2 regions of the Nocardioides segetis genome follow, and region 2 is predicted to be linked to the other one. Evidence: riboswitches for the same ligand, from Rfam matches in the RefSeq annotation. Region 2 holds a riboswitch; the other holds the start of a gene.
What was found. Region 2 has a riboswitch for cobalamin ahead of ACPZVR_RS15090 (ferredoxin-like domain-containing protein). Riboswitches for the same ligand answer to the same signal wherever they lie in the genome.

Region 1: another riboswitch for cobalamin. It lies ahead of ACPZVR_RS21655 (ABC transporter substrate-binding protein); the one in region 2 lies ahead of ACPZVR_RS15090 (ferredoxin-like domain-containing protein).

What each region holds. Positions count from the first base shown of each region.
Region 1 covers NZ_JBNINR010000017.1:32,827-47,553, reverse strand. The annotation lists gene ACPZVR_RS21710 (NAD(P)-binding domain-containing protein) at 1-825, opposite strand, end outside; gene ACPZVR_RS21705 (ArsR/SmtB family transcription factor) at 921-1,280, shown strand; gene ACPZVR_RS21700 (TMEM165/GDT1 family protein) at 1,530-2,108, shown strand; gene ACPZVR_RS21695 (hypothetical protein) at 2,111-2,365, shown strand; gene ACPZVR_RS21690 (GNAT family N-acetyltransferase) at 2,431-2,922, shown strand; gene ACPZVR_RS21685 (cytochrome P450) at 2,922-4,343, shown strand; gene ACPZVR_RS21680 (MarR family winged helix-turn-helix transcriptional regulator) at 4,477-4,926, shown strand; gene ACPZVR_RS21675 (hypothetical protein) at 4,923-5,552, shown strand; gene ACPZVR_RS21670 ((2Fe-2S) ferredoxin domain-containing protein) at 5,660-6,292, opposite strand; gene ACPZVR_RS21665 (ABC transporter ATP-binding protein) at 6,289-7,065, opposite strand; gene ACPZVR_RS21660 (iron chelate uptake ABC transporter family permease subunit) at 7,062-8,159, opposite strand; gene ACPZVR_RS21655 (ABC transporter substrate-binding protein) at 8,159-9,154, opposite strand; cobalamin riboswitch at 9,214-9,421, opposite strand; gene ACPZVR_RS21650 (TetR/AcrR family transcriptional regulator) at 9,441-10,154, opposite strand; gene ACPZVR_RS21645 (amidohydrolase) at 10,289-11,962, shown strand; gene ACPZVR_RS21640 (PDR/VanB family oxidoreductase) at 11,959-12,942, shown strand; gene ACPZVR_RS21635 (MSMEG_1061 family FMN-dependent PPOX-type flavoprotein) at 12,942-13,571, shown strand; gene ACPZVR_RS21630 (CocE/NonD family hydrolase) at 13,591-14,727, shown strand, end outside.
Region 2 covers NZ_JBNINR010000007.1:135,177-149,903, reverse strand. The annotation lists gene ACPZVR_RS15115 (VWA domain-containing protein) at 1-614, opposite strand, end outside; gene ACPZVR_RS15110 (cobalt-precorrin-4/precorrin-4 C(11)-methyltransferase) at 611-1,369, opposite strand; gene cbiE (precorrin-6y C5,15-methyltransferase (decarboxylating) subunit CbiE) at 1,366-2,583, opposite strand; gene cobJ (precorrin-3B C(17)-methyltransferase) at 2,583-4,154, opposite strand; gene ACPZVR_RS15095 (precorrin-8X methylmutase) at 4,151-4,816, opposite strand; gene ACPZVR_RS15090 (ferredoxin-like domain-containing protein) at 4,813-5,673, opposite strand; cobalamin riboswitch at 5,728-5,941, opposite strand; gene ACPZVR_RS15085 (Nif3-like dinuclear metal center hexameric protein) at 5,978-7,099, shown strand; gene ACPZVR_RS15080 (zinc ribbon domain-containing protein) at 7,110-7,853, shown strand; gene ACPZVR_RS15075 (bifunctional RNase H/acid phosphatase) at 7,850-9,019, shown strand; gene yaaA (peroxide stress protein YaaA) at 9,029-9,808, opposite strand; gene ACPZVR_RS15065 (RNB domain-containing ribonuclease) at 9,833-11,266, shown strand; gene cobU (bifunctional adenosylcobinamide kinase/adenosylcobinamide-phosphate guanylyltransferase) at 11,274-11,795, shown strand; gene ACPZVR_RS15055 (adenosylcobinamide-GDP ribazoletransferase) at 11,805-12,581, opposite strand; gene cobT (nicotinate-nucleotide--dimethylbenzimidazole phosphoribosyltransferase) at 12,578-13,636, opposite strand; gene ACPZVR_RS15045 (2'-5' RNA ligase family protein) at 13,898-14,413, shown strand; gene ACPZVR_RS15040 (hypothetical protein) at 14,416-14,679, opposite strand; gene ACPZVR_RS15035 (DMT family transporter) at 14,719-14,727, opposite strand, start outside.

The DNA.
Region 1 (14,727 bases), on a different contig from region 2:
CCGATCGATCCGGGCGGTGCGGAATCCGGTGACCAGCTCGACCGTCCCCTCCTCGACCGCGTTCCTCGCCCGCTGGCCGAGAGCCCCGCGCTCCGGCAGCTCGTCGGCCGCGCCGCCACCGAAGGTACCGTTGCTGACGACGCGCCGGATCGCCCAGGTGATCCGGGTGTTCGGAGCCTCTTCGGCGATCCGGACCAGCTCGTGGATGGCGTTGAACGCCGAGTCGCCGGCGCCCACGACGACGGTGTGGCGCCCGGCGTACCGCTCGGGGCGGGATCGATCGGGGATCTGGTAGGAGAGGACGTCGCCCGCGGCGCGCTCGCCGAGGGCGGGCAGGCCGTCAGCGCCGGCCGGGTTCGGGCGACGCCAGGTGCCGGAGGCGTCGATCACGGCGCGTGCCTCGACCCGCGACTCGGCGCCGGCCGCGTCGACGACGTGGACGGTGAACGGCTGGGTGGCGCGCCCGGCGTCCACGAGCCGGTCGCGGCCCTTGCGGGACACCCCGGTCACGCGGGCGTCGTACCGGACCCGATCGCCGAGAGCCTCGGCCAACGGCTCCAGGTAGCCGGCGATCCACGCGGCGCCGGTGGGGTAGCCGGACCGCGGTGCCGACCAGCCGGACGGCTCGAGGAGTCGGGCCGATGCGGCGTCGACCAGCTCGGGCCACGCCGAGAACAGCCGGACGTGCGCCCATTCCGCGACAGCGGAGGCCGGGCCGGGGCCCGACTCGAGGACCAGCGGCTTCAGGCCGCGCTCCATGAGATGCGCGGCAGCCGCCAGGCCCTGCGGACCGGCACCGATCACCACGACGGGAAGGTCACTCATCACTGCTCCTCGGCTCAGGTATATATCGACGTTCTTCGATGCGAAAGCCTGGCCAACGTATCGACATTTGTCAATGGATGGGACAGGATGGCCTCATGGCCTCCTCCCTGCCGGTGATCCACTCGGCCGACCTGGCCGCCTGCTGCTCGCCCGTCACCGGCGGCCTGGTCGCCGACGAGACGGCCGAGTTGCTGGCGCGGATGTTCAAGGCGCTCGGCGACCCGACCCGGGTCAAGCTGCTCTCCCTCATCGCCGCGGCGCCCGACGGCGAGGCGTGCGTCTGCGACCTCACCGCGCCCGTGGGGCTCAGTCAGCCGACCGTCTCGCACCACATGAGGCTGCTGGTCGAGGCGGGGCTCGCCACCCGGGACCAGCGCGGTCGCTGGGCCTACTACCGTGTCGCTCCCGAGGCGCTGCGCTCCCTCGCCGCGGCGTTGGCTCCCATCGGTGGCTGACCCCTCCTGGCGCCCGATTGGCGGTGCCGGCGGCGGGCGCCCTAGACTGGCGGTACGAAGGGGAGTAGTCCTCAACAGCTGTGTCGACACGCTGGCCCGTGCAGTCTGCGGGCCCGGCACAGCGGGCCACCTGCCGAGGTGGCGGACGAGACTTTCGACCAGATGCGCGACCCGTGATGAATGGACGTGCCTGGTCGAAGGCACGTCATCGCGACGGGTTCCTCCGGCCGGGCGCCGGAGAGGAACCAGATGTACGCCTTCTTGTTGAGCACCGCGGTCATCTTCGTGGCCGAGCTCGGCGACAAGAGCCAGCTGATGGCGATGACCTTCGCCACCCGCTACCGCGCCCGCGACGTACTCATCGGCCTGACCGCCGCCACCGCGATCGTGCACCTCGCGTCGGTCGGGATCGGGTACGCCATCGGCGACGCCTTCGGCGACTACCAAGGCACCATCGAGGTGTGCGCGGGCATCGCCTTCCTCGGCTTCGCGCTGTGGACCCTGCGCGGTGACGAGCTGACCGAGGACGACGAGCGCAAGGCGGCCAGCGCGACCGGCCGCGCGATCCTCGTGGTCGGCGTCTTCTTCTTCCTCGCCGAGCTGGGCGACAAGACGATGCTCGCCACCATCACCCTGGCCACGCAGGAGGGCTGGTTCGGCACCTGGCTCGGCTCGACCCTCGGCATGGTGGCCGCCGACGCGCTCGCGATCGGCGTGGGTGCGGTGCTCGGTCGCCAGCTGCCCGAGCGGGTCATCAAGTACGGCGCCGCCGCGCTGTTCGCCCTCTTCGGGCTGCTGCTCATCGTCAGCGGGGCTGGTTGGATCTGAGGGTGACACCGGCGGCCCCGCCCCGTCCGCCACCCGTTCTCGCCGATCTCGTCCCGGCCGGGCGCCGGGCCACGGCGTACGGTGTCTTCGCGGCCGTGCAGGGCATCGGCGCGCTGGCCGGCGGGGTCCTCGCCGGCGCGCTGCTCGACGGGCACGTCACGCTCCTCGCGGTCGTGGTCGGCGCGCTGCAGCTGGCCGCGGCCGGGCTGCTGTGGAGGAGCTGTAACTACCTGTCCATGTCACTACGTGATGCGTAGACCGGTCAGGTAGTGACATGGACAGGTAGTTACAGCTGCGGGACCACCGAAAGGGGATGAGGGACATGGAGATCGTGCTGCGCCCGGTCGTGGCCGAGGACCTGCCGCTGCTGGCCGGCGGCGATGCGCCGTACGACGACTTCGGCCCGCGGCCGCCGCGCACGGAGCCGTACTCGCCGGAGCTGCGGGAGTTCGGCGGGATGGCCGTGTGCGACGCCGCCGACGGCCTGCTGCTGGGCAGCGTGAGCTGGATCTGGCAGCAGTGGGGACCGATGCCGGAGTCGCGCAACCCGATGATCGGCATCTGGCTGCGTCCGGAGGCCCGCGGCCGGGGGGCGGGCACGGCCGCCCAGCGGGCGCTGGCGGAGCTGTTCTTCCGGCACACGACCGTCAACCGGGTGGAGGCCACGACCGACGTCGAGAACGTCGCCGAGCAGCGGGCGCTGGAGAAGGCCGGCTTCACCCGTGAGGGCACGGTGCGGGGTGCGCAGTGGCGCGACGGCGCCTTCCACGACTGCTACTCCTACAGCATCCTGCGCGCGGACCGGGACGCCTGATGCGCCGCGGCCGCCCGGACCCCTGGTACGCGCGGCCCGCCGTCGGTGGCGCTCTCGCGCCGGCCGTGCCGGACCCCTCGCCGGCGGGCCCGCTGCCCGACGGGACGACCGGTGCGGCCGCGCCTCCGGTCGGCCACCCCAACCGGCTGCGGCAGAGCCTGCGGATCACCGCCGACCTGGGCGGTGAGCTCTTCGCGGGGACCGCGCGGGGCGAGGCGTTCTCCTTCGTCAGCCTGCTCGACCGGCAGCCGGTCGTGGTGACCCGCCATCCCGAGCACGTGCGCTCGCTGTTCGCGGCCGACCCGGACGTCGTGCCGTCGCTGGCGGGGGAGTCGCCGGTCCGCCCGATCGTCGGGCTGTCGGTGCTCACGGCGGTCGGCCAGCAGCACCGGCGGCGCCGCAAGCTGATGATGCCGTCGTTCCACGGCGAGGCGATCGCCCGCTACCGCGACGAGATCGTGGCCGCGACCGAACGCCACCTCGACGGCTGGGCACCCGGCGCCGCGTTCCCGCTGGCGGCGACCGCCCAGGCGATCACGCTCGACGTGATCATGAGCGGTGTGTTCGGCATCGACCACCGGGCGGCGCCGGCCGAGGCCCGGTTGCGCCAGGTCGTCCGGCAGACCCTCCGACTCTCCGTGGGTCCGCTCGCCCAGTTCGCGGAGCTGCTCAACCTCGACCGGGAGGAGTCGGTCGGACCGCAGAAGTGGGTGGTGCGCCGCCTCGACCGGGCCATGTACGACGTCATCGCGGCGCGGCGTGCGGAGCACGAGCCGGGTGCCCGGCACGACATCCTGGGCCTGCTGCTCGACGTGCGCGACGAGGACGGCGCGCCGCTGACCGACCGGGAGCTGCGCAACGAGCTGCTCACCCTGGTCCTCGCCGGTCACGAGACGACGGCGAACTCCATCGCCTGGACCTTCGAGCGGCTGCTGCGCGCGCCTGCCGCGTACGACCGGCTGCGCGACGTGGTGCGCTCGGGGGAGGACCCCGAGGGCTACCTCGAGGCCGTCATCACCGAGTCGATGCGGGTGCGGCCGGTGGTGCCGCTCATCGGGCGCCGGGTGCGGGTGCCGTGGCGGCTCGGCGACGTCGTCGTCCCGCCCGACAGCCGACTGCTGGTCGGCATCCTGCTGCTCCACCACCGCGCCGATCTCTACCCCGACCCGTTCCGGTTCGCGCCCGAGCGCTTCCTGGGCCGACGGCCGGGTGCCCACGAGTGGCTGCCGTTCGGTGGGGGCACCCGACGCTGCCTGGGCGCCGCGTTGGCGATGGAGGAGCTGCGCATCGTGGTCGCCGAGATCGCCCGGCGGGCGGACCTGGTCGCCGACGCCGCGGCACCGGAGCGGCCGATCCACCGCAACGTGACGATGATCCCCGGCCGTGGCGGCCGGGTCCGGGTGGCCGCGCTCCGGCCGTGACCGGCGAGCTCTCCTGGTCGGGGTACAACGCCTCCGATCGTGTGAGGTGGGTCGACGCGATCGGAGACGTTGGAGGACGAGCACCGCTCCACGTCATTTGTGAAGTGATGTAATCATGTAGTAACTTCACGATATGGAGAAGGCCACGCCGCGCGGCGCGATCGACCGCCTGATGCAGCTGTCGCTGCTGATCTCGAGCGACCTGGGTCGCTACGAGAAGGAGTCCGGCCTGACCGCGCCGCGGATCCACCTGCTGTGGCAGCTCGGCCTCGGCGGGCCGACCACCCAGCAACAGCTCGCCGCGGCGATGGACGTGACCCCGCGCAACGTCACCGGTCTCGTGGACGGGTTGGTCGCCTCCGGCCACGTCACCCGCGAGCCGCACCCCAGCGACCGCCGGGCGACCCTGGTGACGCCCACCGCCGCGGGGCTCGCCGTCATCAAGGAGAACCAGGACGGCTACGACGACCTTGCGCGACAGCTCTTCGGCGACCTCTCCGCGAGGAGGCTGGCCGACTTCACCGCCGTCCTCGACGTGACCATCGCCCGCTTCACCGCCCTGATGGAGGAGGTCGAGTCATGAACCGCTGCTGGCGCATCCTCAAGGACGTCGTCCTGGTCGAGCTGGCGATCTGGCGCAACCTGGCGCGCTGGATCGCCCGGCGCCCCGACGCTCCGGCGGGGGCGGTGCAGCTCGGCTACAGCCGGCTGACCGCGCCGGTCATGTGGCTGTGGATCTTCGGCTCCGTCGTCGAAGTGGTCGCCCTGGAGCTGGTGCTGCGCACCGTCGACGCCACCTGGGCGCACGTGGTCCGGGTCCCGCTCTTCGTGGTCGGGCTCTGGGGCGCGCTGTGGATGCTCGGCATGGCCGGCTCGTTCTACGTCCGTCGCCACTTCCTGCTCCCCGACCGGCTCACGATCCGCAACGGCCCGCGGTTCCGGGTCGACGTCCCGCTGGCGGCGATCACGCGCGTCCGCGGCGCCGAGCACGAGTTCGAGGGCGTGATCCGCTCGGTCCACGAGGAGGATGGGCTCCTCCTCGTCGGTCCGGGCAACCGCACCAATGTCGAGCTCACCCTCGCCGAGCCGACCGCGCTCGCCACCCACGACGGTGCGCGGGTGGTCGACCGGGTCGGGTTCTGGGTCGACGAGCCGCGCGAGGTGGTCCGGCTGCTCCAGCGCGCCGAGCAGGGACCCGGCGTGCGCTGAGCGCCTCGGCCGGTCGAGGCTGTAACTACCTGTCCGTGCGACTGCCCTACCGGTCTACCGGTGCGGTAGTGACACGAACAGATAGTTACAGCTGCGCCCCGCCCCGGTCAGCTCCCCGGGCGCGGCAGCCGGGCACTGCTGAGCGGCCGGCCGCCCAGCAGGTGCTCGTCGACGAGGTCCGGTACGACGCCGGGCCGGACGCCGCCGTACCAGATGTCGTCGGGGTGGACCACCAGCACCGGCGCCTGGTTGCAGGGGAACAGGCAGCCGGTCTGGGTGACGAGCACGTCGTCGTCGCCCAGGCCGCGCCGGCGCAGCTCGGCGTCGAGGGCGGTCGCGGTGGCCGCGGAGCCGCGGGCCGAGCACCGGGGCCCGCGACAGACCAGGACCTGCCGGGCATGGCCGGGCACGTCCTCCCAGGCCGGCGATGTCAGCGGCGCCTCCTCGCCGGTCACCGCGCGGCCGGTGAGGACGAGCTCGACGCCGGCGTTGGCCCGCCGCCAGTGCCCGGCGACCCGTCGCAGCCAGGAGCGGGCCGTCGGCGCGCCCAGCCCGAGGCCCACCAGCTCGATCCGGCGCGCCCCCGTCGCCGCCAGCCGGTCGAGCTCGTCGGCCAGGCTCGGCGTACCGGCCTGGAGGAAGGCGAGCGACGAGCCGGTTGCGGCGGCCACCTCGCGCAGCTCCTCGGCGTGGCGCGCCGCGTCGACGCCCAGGGGGACGAGGACGACCGCGCGACTCACCGGGCCGCCCTCGCGTCGTGCCATACGACGTGCAGCCGTCCGGAGCGGTCGTGGCGCCCGACCGTGGCCTCGACGCCGTAGACCCGGTGGACCAGCTCCGTGGTGAGCACCTCGTCCGGGGGGCCGGCGGCGACCACCCGGCCGGCCTGGAGGACGACCAGCCGGTCGCAGAACGCCGCCGCCAGGTCGAGGTCGTGCAGCGCCGCGAGGGCCGTGCGGCCCAGCGCCCGGACCGTCGCCAGCAGGTCGATCTGGTGGGACAGGTCGAGGTGGTTGGTCGGTTCGTCGAGCATGAGGACCGCCGGCTGCTGGGTGAGGGCGCGGGCCAGCTGGACCCGCTGTCGCTCGCCTCCGGACAGGGTCTGCCAATCACGGTCGGCGAGGTGGGTCACCCCGCACTGCCGCATCGCCTCGGCGACCTCGGCCGCGCCCTCGCCGCGCGCCGCCGGCCAGCGCCCGCGGTGCGGGATCCGGCCCAGCTCGACGACCTGCCGCGCGGTCAGCGGCAGCCCGGTCGCGGCGTGCTGCTCGAGGAACGCGATCCGCTGCGCCCGGAGCCGGGCCGGCAGCCGGTGCACGTCGTCGTCCCCCAGGAGGACCGTGCCGGAGGCGGGCCGCCGGAGCCCGGCCATCACGTGCAGCAGCGTGGTCTTGCCCGAGCCGTTGGGGCCGAGCAGCCCGGTGACGGTCCCCGGCGCGCAGGCGACCGACACGTCGTGGAGGATCGTGCGGGTCCGGACGCCCCACGAGAGTCCCTCGGCCGCGAGCCTCATCGCGCCCTCGACTCGCGCCGCAGCAGGTAGGCGAACAGCGGGGCACCGAGGACGGCGGTCACCACGCCGATGGGGATCTCCTGCCCCTCGACCAGCGACCGCGCCGCGGTGTCGGCCCAGATCATCAGCACGGCGCCGGCCAGTGCGCTCAGGGGCAGCAGCCGGCGGTGCAGCGGCCCCCCGACCAGCCGGACGACGTGGGGCACCACCAGCCCGACGAACCCGATCGCGCCGGTGTAGGCGACCAGGCACGCGGTCAGCAGCGCCGTACCGACGAGCAGGACCCAGCGGGTACGCCGGATCGAGACGCCCAGCGAGGCCGCCGAGGCGTCGCCGAAGGCGAAGGCGTCCAGGTCCGCCGCGCACGCGACGATCCCGACCAGGGCGACGAGCGCGACGACGAGCAGCACCGTCGCGCTGTGCCAGCGCACGCCGGCGAGCGAGCCCATCGTCCAGGCGAGCACCCGGCGCGCCGCGTCGTGGTCGCCGCTCATCATCACCGCGAACGACGTGTACGCCGCGCAGATCTGCCCGATCGCCACGCCGGCCAGCACGGTGCGGGCCGGCGGCAGGTCCCCGGTGCGGCCGGTGGCCAGGGTCAGGACGAGCGCCAGCGCGACCAGGGCCCCGACGAAGGCCGCCGTGCCGAGGGCGGCGCCGCCGACCAGCCCGCCGACGCTCACCCCGAGCACGATCACGCTGACCGCGCCGACCGTCGCGCCGCCGGAGATGCCCAGCAGGTAGGGGTCGGCGAGGTCGTTGCGGGTCAGTGACTGCAGCACCGCCCCGGCCAGCGCGAGTCCCGCGCCGGTCGCCGCCGCCCCGAGCACGCGGGGCATCCGCAGCTGCCACACGATCTTGTCGTCGACGACGCTCACGTCGTCGACGGGCAGGCCGAGCCGGCGCAGCACGACGTCCACGACGTCGCCCGTGGGCACGTGCACCGACCCGATCCCGACGGCCACGACCAGGCTGACGGCCAGGGCGGCGACCAGCGCCACCCCGACCAGGAGCCCGGTGCGCGGCCGGCTCCGCGCCGGCCGGGCGGACCGGGGCGACCGGGCGAGCCGGGTCGACCGGCTGGGCTGCAGCATCAGCCCAGCGCGCTCAGCTGCTCGCCGACCGACACCGCGCCGTCGGCGAGCCGGACGCCGGGCGTGGACTCGGAGAACGGCAGCACGACGTACGCCTTCGCCCGGACGGCCCGCAGGTCCGAGAGCGCCGGGTCCTTCTCGAGCATCGCGATCTTGTCGGCCGCGGTGGACCAGCTCGCGTCGGCGACCACGATCACGTCGGGGTCGGCCGCGACGACCTGCTCCCAGCTGACGTCGGCCCAGCTGCCCTCCAGGTCGGCGAACACGTTGGTCGCACCGACCGCGTCGAGGATCAGCTGGGGACCGCCCTGGCCGGCACCGGCGAACGCGGTCTTGTCACCGGAGTCGTACCAGAACACGGTGCGGCCGGCCCCCGGTCGCCGGTCGGCGAGGTCGTCGAGCGCGGCCTGCTGCTCCTCCTGGATCGCCGCCGCCCGCTCGGGTACGCCGAACGCCGCGGCCACGGTCGCGATCTCGTCCCAGACGGAGTCGAAGGCGATCTCCACGCGGTCGTGGCCCTTGCCGCAGCCGAACGGGGAGTTGTACGACGCGATGCCGAGCACGGCCAGCTCCTCGCGCGGGCCGGCGGCGTCCGCGTCGAAGGCGCTGAGATAGGAGGCGTAGACGAAGTCGGGCTCGGCCGCGAGCAGGGTCTCGTTGTCGGGGTACTCCGCGGACAGCACCGGGACCTCGTCGTACGCGTCCTGCCACTTCGCGGGGACGGCGTCGTCGAGGTAGGCCGTGCCGGCCATCCGGTCGGCGAGGCCGAGCGCCAGCATCACCTCGGTCGCGCCCTGGTTCATCGACACCGCGCGCTCCGGCGGGGCCGTGACGGTGGCCTCGAAGCCGCAGCTGGAGACTCGCGCCGGGAAGGCGTCGCCGGCCGCCTTCTTGCGCTCCGGCTCGGGGGCGCCGGCACAGCCGGCGAGGGTCAGCGCGAGGGTCAGGGGGACGGCGAGCAGGGTCGGGCGGACCCGGGTACGACGGGACGTCATGGTCACTCTTCTCAGTCCGAGGCTCGTGCGCGAAGCCTGTTGGGTGGGTGACGCGGACCCGGGAGGGTCCACGGCCAGCAGGTCTTCGGACTCGGGATCGACCGGACGGAGCGCCTTCCCAGTGCCGGTCGGCCGAGTGTCCGCCGTCCGTCACCAGTGACGTGTTGCCCCGCCCGTCACCCTCACCGCTGCGCGTCAGTCCCGGACTCTCACCGGGTTCCCTGACCCACGATGCTCGTGAGTACGACTGGCGAGGCGGACGCTAGCACGCGGGCCTCCCGAAATCTCAGGCGGTGCCGCGTTCGGTCCGGGCGCGGGCGGCCCGCGCGGCGATGGAGTCGAGCAGGAGCTCCAGGGCGGTGTCGAAGACCTGCTCGCTCTCGATCCGGTCGAGATCGCCGCTGATGGAGTGCAGGTTGCCGAACTGGTCGGGCGCCGTGGCGTAGGCGGTCGTCCAGGTGGTCCGCTCGGCCTCCTGGATGCTCTTGTCGAGGATCCGGAAGCCGGCCAGCCCGCCGGACCACAGCAGCGCGAAGTCGGCGATCACGCGGTAGTACAGCGCGAGCTCGCGGTCGGGGATCCCGGCCGCGCGCAGGGCGCCGACGACAGCGTCCGCGGCCTTCATCTCCGAGGACCCGGTGGTGATCCGCGGGCCGCTGAGGACGGCGGCGGCGGGATGGCTGACGTAGGTGGTGCGGACCCGCTGGCACACGTCGACGAGCGTGCCCCGCCAGTCGTCGACGGCGGGCTCGAAGTCCTCGAAGGCCTCGGTGAGCAGTCGGTCGGCGACGGCGAGCACCAGGTCGTCCTTGCTGGCGAAGTGCCGGTACACCGCGGTCTGGTCGGCGCCGAGGGTGCGTCCGAGACGGGGCATCGTGAACGCCGCGAGACCCTGCTCGTCGAGGAGGGCCAGGCTCGCGGTCACGATCCTCTCCGGGGTCAGCGCGCCGCGCGGCAGCCGGCGTCGCCGGGCGGTGCCAGAGGCCTTCGGTGTGCTCACGGGCCGCATCATGCCACCCGTCGCGGACCGTCCCGCGCGCAGGGCGCCTTCAAGTCAGTCTCTTAGTCAAAGGTATTGACTTAGCGTGCCGGGACGCGCTGTACTCCTCTCCACAGCGACCCAGGAGGACCCCGATGCCCCAGCTCCACGCCGACACCGTCTTCGTCGGCGGCCCGGTCTTCACCGCCGATGCGGCGCGCTCCTTCACCGACGGGGTCGCGGTCGCCGGCGGGCGGGTGCTGGCGGTGGGAGACCAGGCCGCGAGGGAGCTCGCCGGCCCGCGGACAGAGGTCGTCGACCTGCGCGGCCGGCTACTGGTGCCGGGCTTCGTGGACGCCCACGCCCATCCGGTGTTCGCCGGCCTGGAGCTGCAGCAGTGCGACCTCGTCGGCGCCGAGGATGCCACGCAATGCCTCGACCGCATCGCCGCGTATGCCGCCGCGCATCCCGAGCAGGAGTGGATCGTCGGTGGCGGTTGGTCGATGGACCACTTCGCCGACGGGACGCCGACCCGCCAGGAGCTGGACCGGGTCTGCGCCGACCGGCCCGCATTCCTCATCAACCGCGACCGGCACGGCGCGTGGGTCAACACGGAGGCACTGCGCCGGGCCGGTGTCACCGCGACCACCCCGGACCCGCCGCGCGGCCGGATCGAGCGCGAACCCGACGGCACCCCCTCCGGCTCACTGCACGAGGCGGCCGCCGACCTGGTCGCGCGGCACACCCCGGCGCCGACGGCCGCCGACCACGACCGGGCCCTGGAGCTGGGGCAGCGCCGGATGCTCGAGCTCGGCATCACCTCCTGGCAGGACGCTCTGGTCGGCGCCTACCTGCACTATCCCGACACGTACGACATCTACCGCCGCGCGGAGGCCGCGGGGACCCTGGTCGCCCGGGTCGTCGGGGCCCAGTGGTGGGACCCGACCCGGGGCGTCGACCAGGTCGAGGAGCTCCTCGAGCGCCGTGCGGGCACCGGCTCGGGTCGGTTCCGCGCCACCAGCGTGAAGTTCATGCAGGACGGCGTGTGCGAGAACTTCACCGCGGCGATGCTGGCGCCCTATCTCGGGCCGCCCGACGGCGCCTCGCCCGGCAGCGGGCTGAGCTACCTGGATCCCCGGGAGCTCGCCGCCGGGGTCGGCGCGGTGGACCACCTCGGCTTCCAGGCGCACTTCCACACCATCGGCGACCGCGCCGTCCGGGAGGCGCTGGACGCGGTGGAGCGGGCTCGGGCGACCCGCCCGACCTCGGTCTCAGGAGGTCACCGGGGCGACAACCGCCACCACCTGGCCCACATCCAGGTGATCCACCCCGACGACATTCCGCGCTTCCGCTCGCTGCGGGCCGCCGCGAACATGCAGCCGCTGTGGGCGCACCTCGACCCGCAGATGTCCGACCTCACCGCGCCCTTCCTCGGCCCCGAGCGGACCGAGCGCCAGTACCCGTTCCAGCAGCTGCGCGCCGCCGGGGCGACACTGGTGGCGGGCAGCGACTGGCCGGTCTCGTCGGCCGACCCGATGCTCGGCATCCACGTCGCCGTCAACAGGATGGCGCCCGGCGGCTCCGACGGCGCGCCACTCACGCCGCACCAGCGGCTCACCCTGGTCGACGCGCTCGCCGCCTACACGGCGGGCTCCAGCTGGATCAACCACCTGGAGGACACGCTCGGCAGCATCGCGCCGGGCCGGGACGCCGACCTGGTGGTCCTCGACCGCGATCCGTTCCAGGGTGGGCACGACGAGATCTCGCTGGCCGGCGTCGACGAGACCTTCGTCGCGGGCCGCCGGGTGCACGCCCGGGAGTACGCATGAGCACGCCCGAGGAGCTGGAGGTCGTCGTCGCCGAACTGAGCTGGGAGGCCGACGGCGTGGTCGCGGTCGCGCTGGCGCCGCTGCCGGACGGGCCGCCGCTGCCCGCCTGGACCCCGGGCGCCCACGTCACGATCCGGCTGCTGCCCGGCCTGGAGCGCCAGTACTCGCTGTGCGGAGACCCGGTCGACGTCCGCTACCGGATCGCGGTCCGGCACTGCCCGCGCGGCCGGGGCGGCTCGGACTACGTGCACCGCTTCCTGCGGCCCGGCCAGCGGGTCCGGATCTCGGCGCCGCGCAACCACTTCCCTTTCCTCCCGGCCGACTCCTATGCCTTCGTCGCCGGCGGGATCGGGATCACCCCGATCCTGCCGATGGTCCGGCGGGCCGAGGCCGACGGCATCCCGTGGACCCTCGCGTACGTCGGCCGGGAGCGCGCCACGATGGCGTTCGTCGACCGGCTCACCCGGCTGGACGCGCCCGAGCCCACCGTCGTGCCGAGCACGGTGCGCAGCACGGTGTGGGCGTCCGGCGCGGACGGGCGCTTCGACCTGTCCGGCCACCTCGACGCCCACCTGCGCCGGCATGGGGAGGCCCGGGTCTACGCGTGCGGACCGACGTCGATGATGGACGCGCTCGAGGAGCTCTGCGCCGAGAGGGCCGAGCTCGCCTTCCACGGCGAGCGGTTCCGGGCCCCGGGCACGGAGGCCCCGCCGGGACAGCCCTTCGACGTCCGGTGCGTGCGCAGCGGCCTGGACCTGCACGTCGACGCCGACCGCTCGCTCCTCGACGTGCTGTCCGCCGCCGGCCTCCCTGTGGTCGGCTCCTGCCGCGAGGGCCTCTGCGGCACCTGCGAGGTCGTGGTGCGCGCCGGCGAGCCCGACCACCGCGACCACGTCGGCCTGGCCTCCCAGGAGGCGCCGCGGGTGATGGCGGCCTGCGTCTCCCGCGCCCTCACCGCACACCTGGAGCTGGAGCTCTGATGACCGTGCACACCCGCCCCCGCCGCGTCGACCTCGCCCGGGTCCGCGAGCTGGTCGGCCACCCGGACCCGGCCATCGAGGCCAAGGTGCTCGACCACCTCGATCCCTACTGCCAGCTCTTCGTCGCGCACTCGCCGTACTGCGTCCTGGCGACGGTCGGTCCCGACGGCCTGGCCGACTGCTCGCCGCGCGGCGACGACCCCGGTTTCGTGCGGGTCCTCGACGAGCGGACCCTGGTCCTGCCGGACCGCCCCGGCAACCAGCTCGCCGAGTCCTTCACCAACATCTGCCACGAGCCGGCCGTCGGCATGCTCTTCCTCGTCCCCGGGTACGCCGAGACGCTCCGCGTCAACGGCCGCGCCTACCCGAGCGACGACCCGGAGCTGATGCCGATGCTCGAGGCCCGCGGCCGGGTCCCGTCGCTGGCCACCGTGATCGAGGTCGAGCAGGCCTACCTGCACTGCGGCAAGGCCAACCTCCGCGGCGGGCTGTGGGAGAGCGGCCGCCAGGAGCTCGCCGACCTCCTGCCCAGCGGCGGCGTCATCGCCGCCGCCCATATCGGCATCGACGGACTCACGGCCGCCCTCCTCGAGGACGACCTCGCCGACGACTACCAGCGCAACCTCTGACAGAACCGGAGCATCCCGCATGTCCCTGCCCTTCACCCGGATCGAGCCGGCACCGCTGAGCGACGTCGCCGAGCAGCACCTCGTCCGCACCCGCGACGGCGTCCGGCTCGCCACCGACGTCTACCTGCCCGACCGTCCCGGTCGCCATCCCGCCGTGGTCTGTCGGCTGCCGTACGACAAGAACAGCGCGTGGATGGCCATCGAGCAGATCGCGCCGCACTACCTCGACCGGGGCTATGTCCTGGTCGTCCAGGACGTGCGGGGCAAGTTCCGTTCCGAGGGCGAGACCTACCCGTTCCGCAACGAGGTCGCGGACACCTTCGACACCCTCGGGTGGGTCACGGCCCAAGCCTGGTCGGACGGCACGGTCGGCATGGTCGGCGACTCGTACCACGGCTACACGCAGTGGGCCGGCGTCGCCGGTGGACATCCCGCGCTGCGGGCGATCGCGCCGCGGGTGACCGGGATGGCCATCGGGTCCTGGGGCGGCGGCGCACCCCAGCAGCGGGCGACCAGCCTCTACCAAGCCAACTACTTCGCGCACCATTGGGTGGACAACGCCGCCTACGACTACGAGGTCGACTGGACCGTGCGGCCGCTGCGCGACCTCTTCGAGTCCGCCTTCTCGGCGATCGGCGCCCGTTCGCAGATCCTCGACCGGGTGCTCTCCGGCGGCCCGGCGACGCCCGAGCTGGCGGCCCGGCCCCCCTTCGCCGCCCGGCCGGTGCCGGTCCTGCACCGGGTGGGCTGGTTCGACAACCTGCTCGACCTCTCCATGCAGGACTACCGCGAGCAGCTGGCCCAGCCCGCCTGGCGCCACCTCGCCTATCTCGACGCCGACGCGTGCGACCACTACTCCTTCCACCTCGACGACGCGCCGGTCCCGCCCGAGCGCAATCACGGCCTGGACCCGGCGGTCCTGCAGGCGATGCTGCCGCGCTACCTGGGCCGCACCCTGGACTTCTTCGACGTGCACGTCCGGGGCCGCGAGGGCGCCGTCGACCGGGCCACCTGGTGGCACGGCCATCTAGGAGTCCGCACCGCCGGTTCCTGGCCGCCGGTCACCGCGTCGACGCTGCGGCTCTACCCGGCCGAGGGCGCCGCGGCGACCGCGTCCGCCGACGGCGGTGCGCTCGACGCCACCCCGCGGGCGGCC
Region 2 (14,727 bases):
GGGTCGGCGTCGTACGCCATCCGGCGGCGGACCACCTCGGCGCGCAGCGCGGGGTCGCGCGGCGCGGCGACCTCGACGGTCAGGCCGAAGCGGTCGAGCAGCTGGGGGCGCAGCTCGCCCTCTTCGGGGTTCATCGTGCCGACCAGCACGAACCGCGCCTCGTGGGTCATCGACACGCCGTCGCGCTCCACGGTCGCGCGGCCCATGGCGGCCGCGTCGAGCAGCAGGTCGACGAGGTGGTCGTGCAGCAGGTTCACCTCGTCGACGTACAGGATGCCGCGGTGCGCCTTGGCCAGCAGGCCCGGCTCGTACTCCGCCTTGCCCTCGGCGAGGGCGCTCTCGAGGTTGATCGAGCCGGTGACCCGGTCCTCGGTGGCGCCGATCGGCAGCTCGACGAGCGGCACGGGCCGCTCCTCGACCGGAGGCAGGACCGCGGCCAGTGCCCGGACGATCGTCGACTTGGCGGTGCCCTTCTCGCCGCGCACGAGCACCCCGCCGACGTCCGGGGCGATCGTGGTCAGGATGAGGGCCAGCGCCATCGGGTCCGGCCCGTCGGGGCCGTCGGCCCCGACCACGGCGCTGAACGGGAAGTGCGGGATCGCGGTGCTGCTCATCGGAGGCGCTCCTTCCGAGCGACGCGTTCGGGGGAGTAGAGGTAGGACTCGGCCGCGGAGGCCGAGGACAGGGCCGGCCCGACGAGGATCACCGCGGCCTGGCGCAGACCGGCCTCCTCGACGAGGCCGGCGATGGTGCCGACGGTGCCGCGCAGGACCAGCTCCTCGGGCTGGGACGCCCGGGACACCACGGCGACGGGGCAGTCGTCGCCGTAGAACGGCGCGAGCTCGGTCATGAGCGCGCGGGTGCGGGTGATCGCCAGGTGCAGGACGAGGGTCGCGCCGGTCGCGGCGTACGCCGCCAGCGACTCGCCCTCCGGCATCGCGGTCGAGCGCGCCTGCGTGCGCGTGAGCACGACCGACTGCGCGACGAGGGGGACGGTGAGCTCGCGGCCGACGATCGCGGCAGCGGCGGCGTACGCCGGAACGCCGGGGGTCACGTCCCACGGCACGCCGGCGGCGTCGAGTCGCCGGGTCTGCTCGTGCAACGCCGAGTAGAGCGAAGGGTCGCCCGAGGTGAGCCGGACGACGTCCTGCCCGGCCCGGTGCGCCGCCACGATGACCGCGGTGATCCGGTCGAGGTCGAGGTCCTGGGTGTCGACCCTCCGCGCGTCCGCGCGGCAGTGGGAGAGGACCTCGGCGTCGATATAGGTGCCCGGGTGGAGCACCACGTCGGCGGCGCCCAGGAGGGCGGCCGCGCGCAGGGTGATCAGGTCGGCCGCGCCGGGGCCGGCGCCGACGAAGTGGGCGGTCACCGGGCGGCCTCCTTGGTCCAGGCCCACTGCACCACGGCGCGGGCCGGGGTCCAGCCGGTGAACCGTCCGCCCAGCGGGGTCACGTGCTCGACGGCGAGTCGGGTCAGCTCGCCGCCGTGGGTGTGGAAGGCGTCGGTGAGCAGCCGCTCGGTCTCCAGGGTCACGCCGTGCGCGACGAGCCGGCCTCCGGCGGCGAGGGCCTCGCGGCACCGGTCGAGCAGCCCGGCGGCGGTCGCGCCGCCGCCGACGAAGACCGCGTCGGGGGTGGGCAGGACGGCGAGGGCGTCGGGGGCTCGGCCGGTGACGACCTCGAGCCGGGGTACGCCGAGGCGGCGTGCGTTGCGGCCGATCCGCTCGGCGCGCTCCTCGTCGCTCTCGATGGCGACGGCCGTGGTGAGCGGGTGCGCGCGCAGCCACTCGATCGCGACCGACCCGGCGCCGGCGCCGACGTCCCACAGGAGGGCGCCGGGCCGGGGTGCCAGCCGGGCGAGGGCGCTGGCGCGGACGTCGCGCTTGGTGAGCTGACCGTCGTGCTCGAAGGCGTCGTCGGGCAGCCCGGCGGCCCAGGACGCGGCGCCGGGGCCTGCGCCGGGACCGGCGATGTCGAGCGCGAGCACGTGGAGCCGGGGCAGGTTGTCGGGCCGCTCGCCACCGGCGACGAACGAGGTCCGCGACTCGGCGGCGGAGCCGAGGTCGCCGAGGACGGTGAGGGTGGTGGCGCCGAACCCCGCATCAGCGACCAGCTGCGCCACCGCCGCCGGCGTCGTCTCGTCGGACGAGAGCACGAGCAGCCGGCGCCCGGGGGAGAGCTCGCGGCGCAGCGCGTCGACGTCGCGGCCGACCAGCGTCACCACGGCGGACTCCTCGGCCGACCAGCCCATCCGGGCGCGGGCGAGGGAGACCGAGGACACGGCGGGAACGACCTCGACGGCGTCGGCGCCGAGCATCCGCACGAGCGTCGTACCGACGCCCGAGACCAGCGGATCGCCCGACGCCAGCGCGACGACGCGTCGGCCCGCGTGCTCCGCCAACACCCCGGGCAGCGCGCCGAACGGGCGCGGCCACGGCCGACGGACCTGACCGGGAACGGCCGGGACGAGGGCGAGGTGACGCTCGCCACCGAGCAGCACCTCCGCCCCGCCCACCAGGGCGCGGGCCGTCGGCGACAGATGCCCGTCGGCGCCGATGCCGACGACCGCGATCGGGTGGCCCATCAGTCCACCCACCGCGGAGTCCAGACCGCGCCGCTCGGCTCGACGCGCGTCGACGAGGCGCCGACGAGGACGAGGCACTTCATGTCGACGCTGTCGGTGTCCAGCTCGCCGAGCGTGGTGACGGTGAGCGACTCCTCGGCGCGCCCGACATCGCGTCCCACGACCACGACGGTGTCGGGGGAGCGGTGCTCGAGGAGGATCTTCTGCATCTCGACGACCTGCTCGCGCCGCGAGCGCGACGCCGGGTTGTAGACGCCGAGCACCAGGTCGGCTTCGGCGATCGCGCGCAGGCGCCGCTCGACGACCGGCCACGGCTTGAGGCGGTCGGAGAGGCTCAGCACCGCGAAGTCGGCGCCGATCGGGGCGCCCGCCCGAGCCGCGACGGCCTGGACGGCGCTCACGCCCGGGAGGACGCGAACCGGCACGCTCGCGTGCTCGGGGTGGGCCGGGTCGGCCGCGGCCTCGAAGACGGCGGCGGCCATGCCGAAGACACCGGCGTCGCCGCCGGACACCACGGCCACCCGCTCGCCGCGCAGCGCCAGGTCGAGGGCGAGCCGGGCCCGGTCGACCTCGACGGTGTTGCCCGACGCGTGCCGCCGGAGCCCGGGGCGCTGGGGCACCCGGTGGACGTACGGCGCGTAGCCGACCACGTGCTCCACGTCCGCCAGCGCCGCGCTCGCCTCGGGGGTCAGCCAGCCGTCGGGGCCGGGGCCGAGGCCGATCACGAGGAGCTCCGAGGGTTGCGGTTTGGTCCCAAACCGCAACATTTCGGGCTCAGAACGTGCGGTCTCTGCCCAATCGGTGCGGGTCCGGCCGGCCCGCAGCCGGTCCGGGGAGACCGGCCGGGCCGAGTCGCCGGGCACCACGATCAGCGAGAAGTACGGCACCGAGTCGGCGTCGACCTCGGCGACCGGGAGCCAGCGCTCCTCGGGCTGGGAGGCGCGCTCGACGTACAGCGCTCCGTCGAGGCGGCCGGCCTGGGCGAGGGCCGATCGGACGGCCGGGAAGGTCCGGCCGAGCTTCATGATCACCGCGCCGTCGGTGTCGGCGAGCCGCCGGGCGAGCTCCGGCTCCGGCAATGTGCCGGGCAGCACGGTGAGGACGTCGCTCTGCCGCACCAGCGGCGCCGGGACGGTGGCCGTGGCGGCGGCGAAGGCCGGGACGCCGGGGACCACCTCGACGGGGAACCGGTCGCGGAACCGGTCGACGAGGTACATCGACGAGCCGTAGAACAGCGGGTCGCCCTCGGCGAGCAGGACGACGTCGCGGCCGGCGTCGAGATGTGCCGCCAGCCGGGCCTCGCAGGCGTCGTAGAAGGCGGCCAGCGCGCCGACGTAGCCGCCGGGGTGATCCGTGGTCCCCGTGGTGACCGGGTAGCGCAGCTCCTCCTCGATCGCGTCGCCCGGGATCAGGTCCGCGGCGATCCGGCGCGCGTGCGACTCCTTGCGCACGCCGGCGTGGTAGGCGATGACCGGGGCCGCGCCGATGAGCCGCTCGGCCTTGCGGGTGATCAGCTCGGGGTCGCCGGGGCCGATCCCGACGACGAGGAAGCGTCCGGGCCCGCGGCTCATTCCGCCTCCTGGGCGAGCGCGTTGACCGCCGAGGACGCCATGGCGGAGCCACCGCGGCGGCCGCGCACGGTGACGAACGGGATGTCGATGCCGTGCTCGTCGGCGAAGGCCGCGAGTGCGTCCTTGGACTCGGCGGCGCCGATGAAGCCGACCGGGCACCCGACGATCGCCGCCGGCCGCGGCGCGCCGGCGAGGATCATCTCGAGCAGGTGGAAGAGCGCGGTGGGGGCGTTGCCGATGGCGACCACCGCGCCGTCGAGAAGGGGCTCCCACAGCGAGACCGCCGCCGCCGTGCGGGTCGTCGACCAGCGCCGCGCGAGATCGGGCACGCGCTCGTCGGTGAGGAAGCAGTGCACCGGGTTGTCCGCGGGGAGCCGGCCCGCGGTGATGCCCATCGCGACCATCCGGGCGTCGCACAGGATCGGCGCACCGGCGTCGAGCGCGGCCCGGCCCGCGGAGACCAGTCGCGGGTGGACGACCAGATCCTCCACGAGGTCGGTCTGCCCGCTGCCGTGGATCATCCGGACCGCGACCTTCTCGGCCTCGGCCGGCACCCGGGACAGGTCCGCCTCGCGCCGGATCGTGGCGAACGAGTCGACGTAGATCGCCGGGCCGTCGGCGATGTAGTCGTACCGGCGCGGGGGAGCGGTGAGTGTGGTCATGCGCCTACCTCCAGGGATCCAGGCTCGGGGACGAGGACGCCGTGCCAGGGCGTCACGATCACGGTCGGGGCCGACCAGGCGTCGAGGGTCGGCCGGTCGAGGCCGTCCTCGGGTACGGCGACGTGCCGGCCGCCCGCGACCCGGCCGAAGCCGAGCGGCCCGGTGGCCACGGTGGCGCCGGGCGCGGGCGGAGCCGCGGGGGCGAGGGGGCGCGCGAGCTCCGGGACGTGCCAGGCCGCGCCCGGACCGGAGCCGCGCTCGGCGAGGAACGACCGGGCGAGCGCGACGAGCGCGGCGGGTGCGGCGTCGAGCGCGACCACCTCGCCCCAGTGCTCGCCGACGCGCAGCTGCGCCGTCGCCGCGTCGAGGGCGACCAGGCCGAGGTCCTTGTGGCGCCCGGCGAGGTCGCCGCGACCGTCGTCGAGGGTGAACAGGAACCGGCCCGGCAGCGCGGCCACCGCGTCGTCGCCCAGCAGCGCGGCGTCGAGCGCGGCGACGACGGGGCGCAGGTCGGCCCGACCGCCGGAGAGACCCGTCTGGGGCGAGGCGAGGACGTTGCGGACCCGGTCGTGGGCACGTGACGGCAGCAGACCGGTCGCCTCCAACGCGACCAGCGCGGGCGGCGCGAGCAGCCCGTCCGGGGACAGCGGCATGGCGCGCAGCTGCAGGTTGGCGCGACCCGTCACGCGGACCCGGCCGTCGCCGTACTCCTCCGCGACGGCGGCCAGCGCGCGCAGCCCCGCGAGCGGCACCTGTCCGCCCGGGACCCGGATCCGGACCAGGCCGCCGTCGTCGGCCGGCCAGGGGTGCACCACACCGGGACACCGGTCGGGGCGGCTGCGCGCGGTCTGCGCCATCGCTGGTCCTTCGAGGCCGGGGCTCCTCGCGATCGCCCCACATCGACCTCGCGACGGATGTCGCAAGGGCCAGCAGGTCTTCGGACTCGGGATCAACCGGAACGGGGCGTCTTCCCAGGCCCGTAGGCCCAGTGACTCTGATCTCCTGTGCCGATCAGTGCCCCGCCCGTCACCCACACCGCTGCGCGTCAGTCCCGGACTCTCACCGGGTTCCCTGACCGCCCCGGGACGTGCCCGGGGGAGGTCGACTGGCACCGGCACCATAGCAACCTCGGGCCTCGGCCCCCTCGGTAGCCTGGCCGCCATGCCCTCGCTCAAGGATCTCGTCGACCTGGTCCACGGCTGGTACCCGCCCGCGACCGCCGACAGCTGGGACGCCGTCGGCCTCGTCTACGGCGACCCGGAGCAGTCCGTGAAGAAGGTGCTGCTGGCCGTCGACCCGACCCCGGAGGTCGCGGAGGAGGCGGCGGACTGGAAGGCCGACCTGCTGCTCGTGCACCACCCGCTCTTCCTCAAGGGCGTCCACGGCTTCGCCGCCACGTCGCCCAAGGGCCGGACCCTGCACACGCTGGCGAAGGCCGACTGCGCGCTGCTCACCGCCCACACCAACGCCGACCAGGCCGTCGGCGGCGTGTCCGAGGCGTTCGCGATCGCCCTGGGTCTCAAGGACCTGGCGCCGATCATCCCGGCGCCGAGCGAGGCGCTCGACAAGCTCACCGTGTTCGTGCCCGCCGACGCGGCGGCCCCGGTGCGCGCGGCCGTCGGCGAGGCAGGCGCGGGCCGGATCGGCGACTACGACTACGCCTCCTTCACCAGCGCCCCCGGCGAGGGACGGTTCCGTCCGCTCGACGGCGCCAGCCCGATGATCGGCACGGTCGGCGAGCTGGAGACGGTCGACGAGGTGCGGATCGAGGTCGTCCTCCCGCGCGGGCGCCGGACCGCGGTGGTCCGCGCGATGCTGGCGGCCCACCCCTACGAGGAGCCGGCCTACGACGTCGTCGAGCTCGCCGACCCGCAGCTCGCCGGCGTCGGCACCGGGCGGGTCGGCACGGTCGAGCCGACCACGCTGAGCGGCTTCGCCGAGTCGGTGGCCGCGGCGCTTCCGCCCACCCAGCACGGGGTGCGGGTGGCCGGCGACCCCGACCGTCCGGTACGCCGGGTGGCGGTGTGCGGCGGGGCCGGTGACTTCCTGCTCGACCGGCTCGCCGGCTCCGACGCCGACGTCTACGTCACCAGCGACCTGCGGCACCACCCGGCCGCGGAGTTCCTCGAGAAGGGCGGCCCGGCGCTCGTCGACGTGGCGCACTGGGCGGCGGAGTGGACCTGGCTGCCCGTCGTCGACCAGCTGCTGCGCGGCGCCCTGGGCGACGCCGTCGAGACCCGGGTGAGCGCGATCTCCACCGATCCTTGGACAATGCGGCTGTGAGGATGCACCTGTGAACGCCGACCCCGCCGCCCAGCTCCGCCTGCTCGACCTGCAGGCCCTCGACTCCCAGGTCGACCAGCTGCGCCACCAGCGCAACAACCCGGCCGAGGCCGCGGAGATCAAGGACCTGCTCGGCAAGCGCGCCGACGTCGACGGCCGGCTGCGCGACCAGCGCATCGTGGTCGACGACCTCGCCGCCGCCCAGGTCAAGGCCGACGCCGACGTGGAGCAGGTGAAGGCGCGCCGCAGCCGCGACCGGGAGCGGATGGACTCCGGAGCGATCTCCGATCCCAAGGCACTCGAGCGGATGCAGCACGAGCTGGAGTCCCTCGAGCGTCGCATCTCGACCCTGGAGGACGAGGAGCTCGAGGTCATGGAGCAGCTCGAGGAGGCGCAGTCGGCGCTCGCCGAGCTCACCGCCGCGATCGACGAGCTCGACAGCCGTCTCGGCACGCTCACCAGCGCCCGCGACGAGAAGATCGCCGCCCTCGACGCCGAGATCGGCTCCGTCTCCGGGGGCCGCGAGGCGATGGTCGCCGACATCCCCGCGGACCTGCTCGCGCTCTACGAGAAGCTGCGCGCGAGCAAGGGGGGCGTGGGGGTCGGGGCCCTGCGGGCCCGCCAGTGCGGCGGCTGCCAGCTCACCCTCGACGCCGGCGAGCTGGCGGCGATCCGCGCCACGCCGGCCGAGACCGTGCTGCGCCACGAGGAGTGCCAGCGGATCCTGGTCCGCACCCCCGAGAGCGGCCTGTGACCGAGCCCCGTCACCCCCGCGTCGTCGTCGAGGCCGACGGCGGCTCGCGGGGCAACCCCGGGCCGGCGGCCTACGGCGCCGTGCTCCGCGACGCGGCGACAGGGGCGGTGCTCGCCGAGGACGCGCGCACGCTCGGCATCGCGACCAACAACGTCGCGGAGTACTCCGGGCTGATCGCCGGGCTCAAGCTGGCGGCCGACCTCGCCCCCGGCGCCCAGGTCGAGGTGCGGATGGACTCCAAGCTCGTCGTCGAGCAGATGTCCGGGCGCTGGAGGATCAAGCACGCCGACATGCGGGTGCTGGCCGCCGAGGCCGGCGCGCTGGCGCCTCCGGGGACGACCTACACCTGGGTGCCGCGCGCCGAGAACGCCGCGGCGGACCGGCTCGCCAACGAGGCCCTCGACGGCATCCGGTCCGGTGTCAGCGTCCCCGGCGACCAGGTGCCCGACGACCCCGACTCCGCGATCGAGGAGGCCGAGTCGCCCGCCGCCGGCCCCGGCCAGCCGACCACGATCGTGCTCGTGCGCCACGGCGTCACCCACCACACGACCGGCCGCCGGTTCTCCGGCGGCCTCGGTGGCGACAACCCCGCGCTGTCGGAGGAGGGACGCGCCCAGGCGGCGGAGGTGGCCGCCTGGCTCACCGAGCTGAAGGAGAGCATCGACGTCGTCGTGGCCTCGCCGGTGCGCCGTACCCGGGAGACCGCCGACATCATCGCGACGTCGCTGGGGCTGGCGGTCGAGGAGGAGCCGGCGTTCGCCGAGATGGAGTTCGGCGCGTGGGACGGGCTCAGCTTCACCGAGGTCGCCGAGCGCGACAAGGAGCGCCTCGAGGCGTGGTTCGCCGACATGGCGGCGGCACCGCCGGGCGGCGAGTCCTTCGTGGCGGTGCGCGAGCGGGTGCTGGCCGGCCTCGCCCGACTTCTCGACAACCACGCCGGGCGCACCGTCGTCCTGGTCAGCCACGTCACGCCGATCAAGACGCTGGTCGCGCACGCCCTCGACGCCCCGCTGGAGACGCTGTTCCGGATGGAGCTCGCGCCGGCGGCTGTCTCCGTCCTCGCCTTCTACCCCGACCCGCGGACCGGGGAGCGGAAGGGCTCGATGCGGTTCTTCAACACGCTCGCCCCCGGTCGGCGTACCTTGCGCGACACCGGGCGCTGGTAGCGGCTCGGATCACAGCTCGCTGACGACCACGTCGAGCTGGGTCCCGGACCTGCCCGGAGCCCCCACCTCGACGGTCCACCCGAGCCGGCGCAGCACGTCGGTCAGCGCCGTCGGCGTGCGGGGATCGGCGCCGTCCTCGAGCAGCGCCCGGACGATGCGGCCCTTGGTGGCCTTGTTGAAGTGGCTGACGACCTTGCGGACGCCGCCCTGCTCGTGCAGCACCCGCACGGTCGCGACGCGCGGCGCGAGGTCGGGGCCGGGTCTCCAGAAGCCCGCGTACATCCCGGAGCGCAGGTCCACGAGCAGGCCCCGGCCGAGGGCCTCGCCCATCACGTCCGGCAGCGCGTCGCGCCACACCGCGGCCACCGGCCCCAGGCGGGGGAGCGAGGCGTCGCCCGAGAGCCGGTACGCCGGGATCCGGTCGCCGAGACGCACCATCCCGAACAGGCTGGAGGCGACCGCGACCCGGGCGGTCGCGCGGCGCTTGGCCCCCGCCGACAGGGTGGTGACGTCGAGGGCGTCGTAGACGACGCCGGTGTAGATCCGGTCCGCCCGCGCGGTCGGTGCGGACAGCAGGCTCGCGTTGCGTTCGACCAGGTCGGCCTGCCCGGCCGACAGCCCCAGGACCTCGGCCGCCTTGGCCGGATCCTCGCGGCACAGCTCGACCAGCGCCTCCAGTACGTCGCGGCGCGCCTGGGTCAGCGCGGGGGACGACAGCGACGCGAGGTCGAGCGGCCGGCCCCGCCGGGGGACGGCCTTGCCCTCGCTCGGCGGCAACAGGATCAGCACGGCGCCAACGATAAGGTCCCTGACATGCCGAGCAATCTCGTGGTCCGGGTCAAGGCGAGCTCCCCGGAGATCCAGCAGGGGCTCCAGGCGATCGCGCGGGAGCTCGAGCTGCCCGGCGAGTTCCCGGCCGACGTGACCGCCGCGGCGGAGCGCGCCGCGGCCGCGGTGGCGCTCCCCGACCTGGACCGCACCGACCTGCCGTTCCTCACCATCGACCCCGAGGGCTCGATGGACCTCGACCAGGCCGTCCACATCGAGCGCGACGGCAGCGGCTTCGTCGTCCACTACGCGATCGCCGATGTCGCGGCGTTCGTGCGGCCCGGCGACCCCGTCGACGTCGAGGCCAACAAGCGCGGCGAGACGCTCTACGGCGCCGGCACCCGGATCCCGCTGCACCCGCCCGCGCTCTCCGAGGACGCCGCCTCGCTGCTGCCCGATCAGGTGCGCCCGGCGCTGCTCTGGACGATCCGACTCGACGGTGCGGGCGCGATGACCGACGTGCGCGTCGAACGGGCCCGGGTCCGCTCGACCGCACGCTGGTCCTATGTCGACGCCCAGCGGGCGCTCGACGACGGCACCGCCGGCGACGTGCTCGTGCTGCTCCGCGAGGTCGGCCGGCTGCGCGAGCAGCAGGAGGTCGCCCGCGGCGGCATCTCGCTGCCGCTGCCCGAGCAGGAGGTCGACGAGACCGACGGCAGCTTCCAGCTGGTGTTCCGCGAGCAGCTGCCCGTCGAGCTCTGGAACGCCCAGATCTCGCTGCTGACCGGCATGGGCGCGGCGTCGTTGATGGTCGGCGCGCAGGTCGGGATGCTGCGGACGCTGCCGCCGGCCGACCCCCGCGACGTCGCCCGGCTGCGCCGGGTGGCCAAGGGTCTGCGCATCTCCTGGCCGCCGGACCGCGACTACCCGGACTTCGTCCGCTCCCTGGACCCGACGCTGTCGCAGCACCAGGCGATGATCGTCGCCTGCACCCGCCTGCTGCGCGGCAGCGGGTACGCCTCCTTCGACGGAGAGCTGCCCGACCAGACGCGTCACTCGGCCATCGCCGCCGAGTACGCCCACGTCACCGCTCCGCTGCGCCGCCTCGGCGACCGGTACGCCGGCGAGGTCTGCGTCGCGATCTGCGCCGGGTCGCCCGTCCCCGACTGGGTGGCGGCCGCGCTGCCGGGGCTGCCCAAGACCCTGCAGGACTCCGCGCGCCGGGCCGGTTCCTACGAGCGCGCGGTCCTCGACCTGATCGAGGCCGCGGTGCTGGCCGACCGGATCGGCAGGGAGTTCGACGGCGTCGTCACCAGCGTCCGCGACGACGAGCGCACCACCGGCGTGGTGGTGCTCGCCGAGGTCGGCGTCGAGGCGCCGGTCACCTCCGCGCAGCCGCTCCCGCTCGGTGAGGACGTCACGGTCACCCTCGCCAGCGCCGACCTGGCGACCCGCAAGGTCGCCTTCACCCTCCCGTGAGCCGGCCGTGAGGGTCCTGGTCACCGGGGGCGTGCGCTCCGGCAAGTCCCGGCATGCCGAGTCCCTGCTCGCCGACGCACCCACGGTCACCTATGTCGCCGCCGGACCGGTCTACGACGACGCCGACTGGGCGGCGCGGATCGCGGCGCATCGCGCGCGCCGACCCGCCACCTGGTCCACCGCCGAGACGCGGGACGTCGCCGGGGTGATCGCCGCGGCCGACGCGCCGGTCCTCGTCGACTGCCTCGGCACCTGGCTCACCGGCGTGATCGACGACGCCGCCCTGTGGGACGCGGCGGTCGGCGAGGTCGAGGACCACGTGCGCGGGCGGCTCGACGCGCTGCTCGCCGCACTGACCGGGACGGCGCTGCCCGTGGTGCTCGTGACGAACGAGGTCGGCCTCGGCGTCGTACCCGAGCACCGGTCCGCGCGGCTGTTCCGCGACCTGCTCGGCGCGATCAACCAGCGGGTCGCGGCGGCCTGCGACGAGGTGCACCTGGTGGTCGCGGGGCGGGTCCTGCGACTGTGACGTGGGCGTCTACGCGCCCGCCAGTCCGATCAGGAGCACGGCCAGGGCCAGTTCGACGCCTGCGCCGAACACGTCGCCGGTCACCCCTCCGAAGCGGCGGACCGTGTGGGCCGTGAGCGCCGCGACGACCAGGGCGGCGACAGCCACGCTCACCGGTCCGCGCACCGGGTCCACCGCCATCGCGAGCGCGGCCAGGCCGGCCCAGCCCGCGACCGCGACCAGCACCGGCACCCGACGGGTGAAGGTGACGCCGAGCCCGTCCGCGCGGGCCGGGGGAGCCAGGCTGCAGGCGGTGATCCACAGCGCCGCGCGCGAGGCGCAGACGGCGGCGCCGGCGATGACCGCGGTGCGCAGCTCGCCGCCGAGGCCGACGAACCAGGTCAGTCCGGCGGCCTGGGCGCCGAGCACGAGGACGAGGGCGGCGACACCGGCCGGCCCCGCCGTACCGCTCTTCATGACAGCCAGCGACCGCTCCCGGTCGTAGGAGGCGGTGAGGCCGTCGGCGACGTCGGAGAGCCCGTCCAGATGCAGCGCGCGGCTGCCCGCGGCGAGCGCGGCGAGGGCCGCGAAGGCGACCGCGAGAGCGGGCAGGTCGAGCCGGCCGCCGGCCCACACCACGCCGCCCACCAGGGCGCCGAGGGGGAGGACGGCGAGGGGCGCGAGGAGCAGGGCGCCGGTCGCCACGCCCGGCGTGACCCGCAGGACCGCGGGCACCCGCAGCGCCGTCAGCATCCCGACCGACAGCCGCAGGCTCCGCCCGACGACGGCGACGCTCACTGGTCTCATGAGTCCTCGGGGGCCGGGGGCATCAGGTCGGCGAGCAGGGCGACATCGCGCAGCAGGGCCACCGCCGAGCGGAGGACCGGGACGGCCGCGACGGCACCGGAGCCCTCGCCCAGCCGCAGCCCCAGGTCGAGCACCGGCTCCAGGCCGAGCTTCTCCAGGGCCAGGGCCTGGGCGGGCTCCGTCGAACGGTGTCCCGCGGCGAACCAGGCGGCCGCGCCCGGCGCGATCCGCTCGGCGTACACGGCACACGCGACGGACATCAGCCCGTCGAGCAGGACGGGTACGCCGCGCTCCGCCGCCTGCACCAGGAAGCCGACGGTGGCCATCAGGTCGGCGCTGCTCAGGGCGGTGAGCGCGTCGAGGGGATCGCCGGCCTGGCTGTCGGCCCGGTCGCCCGCCCGGTCCAGCGCCTGCTGGACGAGCGCCTGCTTGCGGAGGAGCGCGGCGTCGTCGACCCCCGTCCCGCGGCCGGTGACGTCCGCGGCCGGCAGGCCCAGCGCCGCGGCCACCATCGCGGCCGCGGGCGTGGTGTTGCCGATGCCCATGTCGCCGGTCAGCAGCAGCTGCGCCCCCGCCGCGATCTCCTCGCGCGCGACCGCTCGGCCCACCTCGTAGGCCCGGGCGGCCTCGTCGGCCGAGAGCGCGTCCTCCAGGTGGATGGCACCGCTGCCGCGGCGTACCTTGTGCGCCCGGACCTCCGCGGGCACGCCGTCGAGGTCGTCGTCGACGCCGATGTCGAGCACCCGCACGTGGACGCCGTGGGCCGCGGCCAGTGCCGAGACCCCGGCCTTGCCGAGCACGAAGGTGCGCACCATCGCCGGCGTGATCGCCGGGGGATAGGCGGAGACGCCGTGCTGCGCGACGCCGTGGTCGCCGGCGAAGATCACGAGCCGCACGTCGTCCAGCGGCCGCGGCGGGACGGCGCCCTGCGCGGCCGCGATCCAGACGCCGAGCTCGCCGAGCCGGCCCAGGGCGCCCGCGGGCGTCGCCAACCCGGCGAGGCGCTCGGCTGCGGCGGAACGGGCGTCGGGGTCGGGTCCGGGGATCGCGCTCATGGTGCCGAACGCTACCGCCGGAGCGGAGCGCGGCGGCCCTGCGCTCAGGTGAAGAGCATCACCAGCGCGGCGGAGAGGGCCAGGAGCGTGAGGACGAGCACCAGGCCCGACCACTCGTGCTCGTCGGTGTCCTCCAGATCAGGCAGGTTCGCGGTCATGGTTCCCCCAGTGGCGCTGTCGGATCCTGGTCGCGGCCCGCGGGTGGTCGCGGTCCGAGGAGCCGGCGATGGCCGCACGCCCCCGCGCCATTAGGGTCCGCGTGTGGCCCACACCGTGCTCCTGGTCCCGGTACCCGCCCTGGAGGGCTACATCCGCGGCCGCTGGGAGCACTACGACCCGGCCTGGGTCTCCCGTGACCCGACCTTCACCCACGCCCACATCACCGCGCTGGCGCCGTTCCTACCGTCACCGACGCAGGCAGACCTGGACCGGGTCGCGGCGCTCGCCCGCGCCACGCCCGCCTTCGACTTCCGCCTCGACGAGGTGACGGCCTTCCCCGACGGACTCCTGCACGCCGTCCCCGAGCCGGCCGCGCCGTTCGCGGCGCTGACCGCGCGCCTGTGGCGGGAGTTCCCCGCCTGCCCGCCGTACGCGGGCGAGTTCGCGGAGGTCGTCCCGCACCTGACCCTGGACCGGGTCGGGCCGGGGGTCTCGCTCGCCTCGGTGGTCGCTGACCTCGCCGGGCAGCTGCCGGTGCGCGCCCGCGCCGAGCGGCTCGAGCTGCACCGGTACGCCGAGGGCGACTGCCGGGTGCTGGCCGGCTGGCCGCTCGGCTGATCTCAGCGGGGCGGTCCGGCGATCCGGTCCCGCAGCCAGGTCGTCGTCCCCGCGGGCAGGCCCTTGAGCTTGGGCCGCTCGGCGAGCGGCGCCACGAGGAGCGCCGAGCCCTCGGGCAGCGCCCACTTCAGCTCGTGGTAGACCCGGGACAGGCTCTGCGTGCTCTCGACCAGGGTGAGCTCGTCGGTGAGCCGGAGCAGCTCCGTCCACGGGCCTCGCACGTCCGCGGGCACCACCGCGGCGGACCAGGCGAGGAAGACGGCCATGTCGCGAGCGGTACCCCGCGACCTGGCCGGGAACCCCGATCAGTGGGC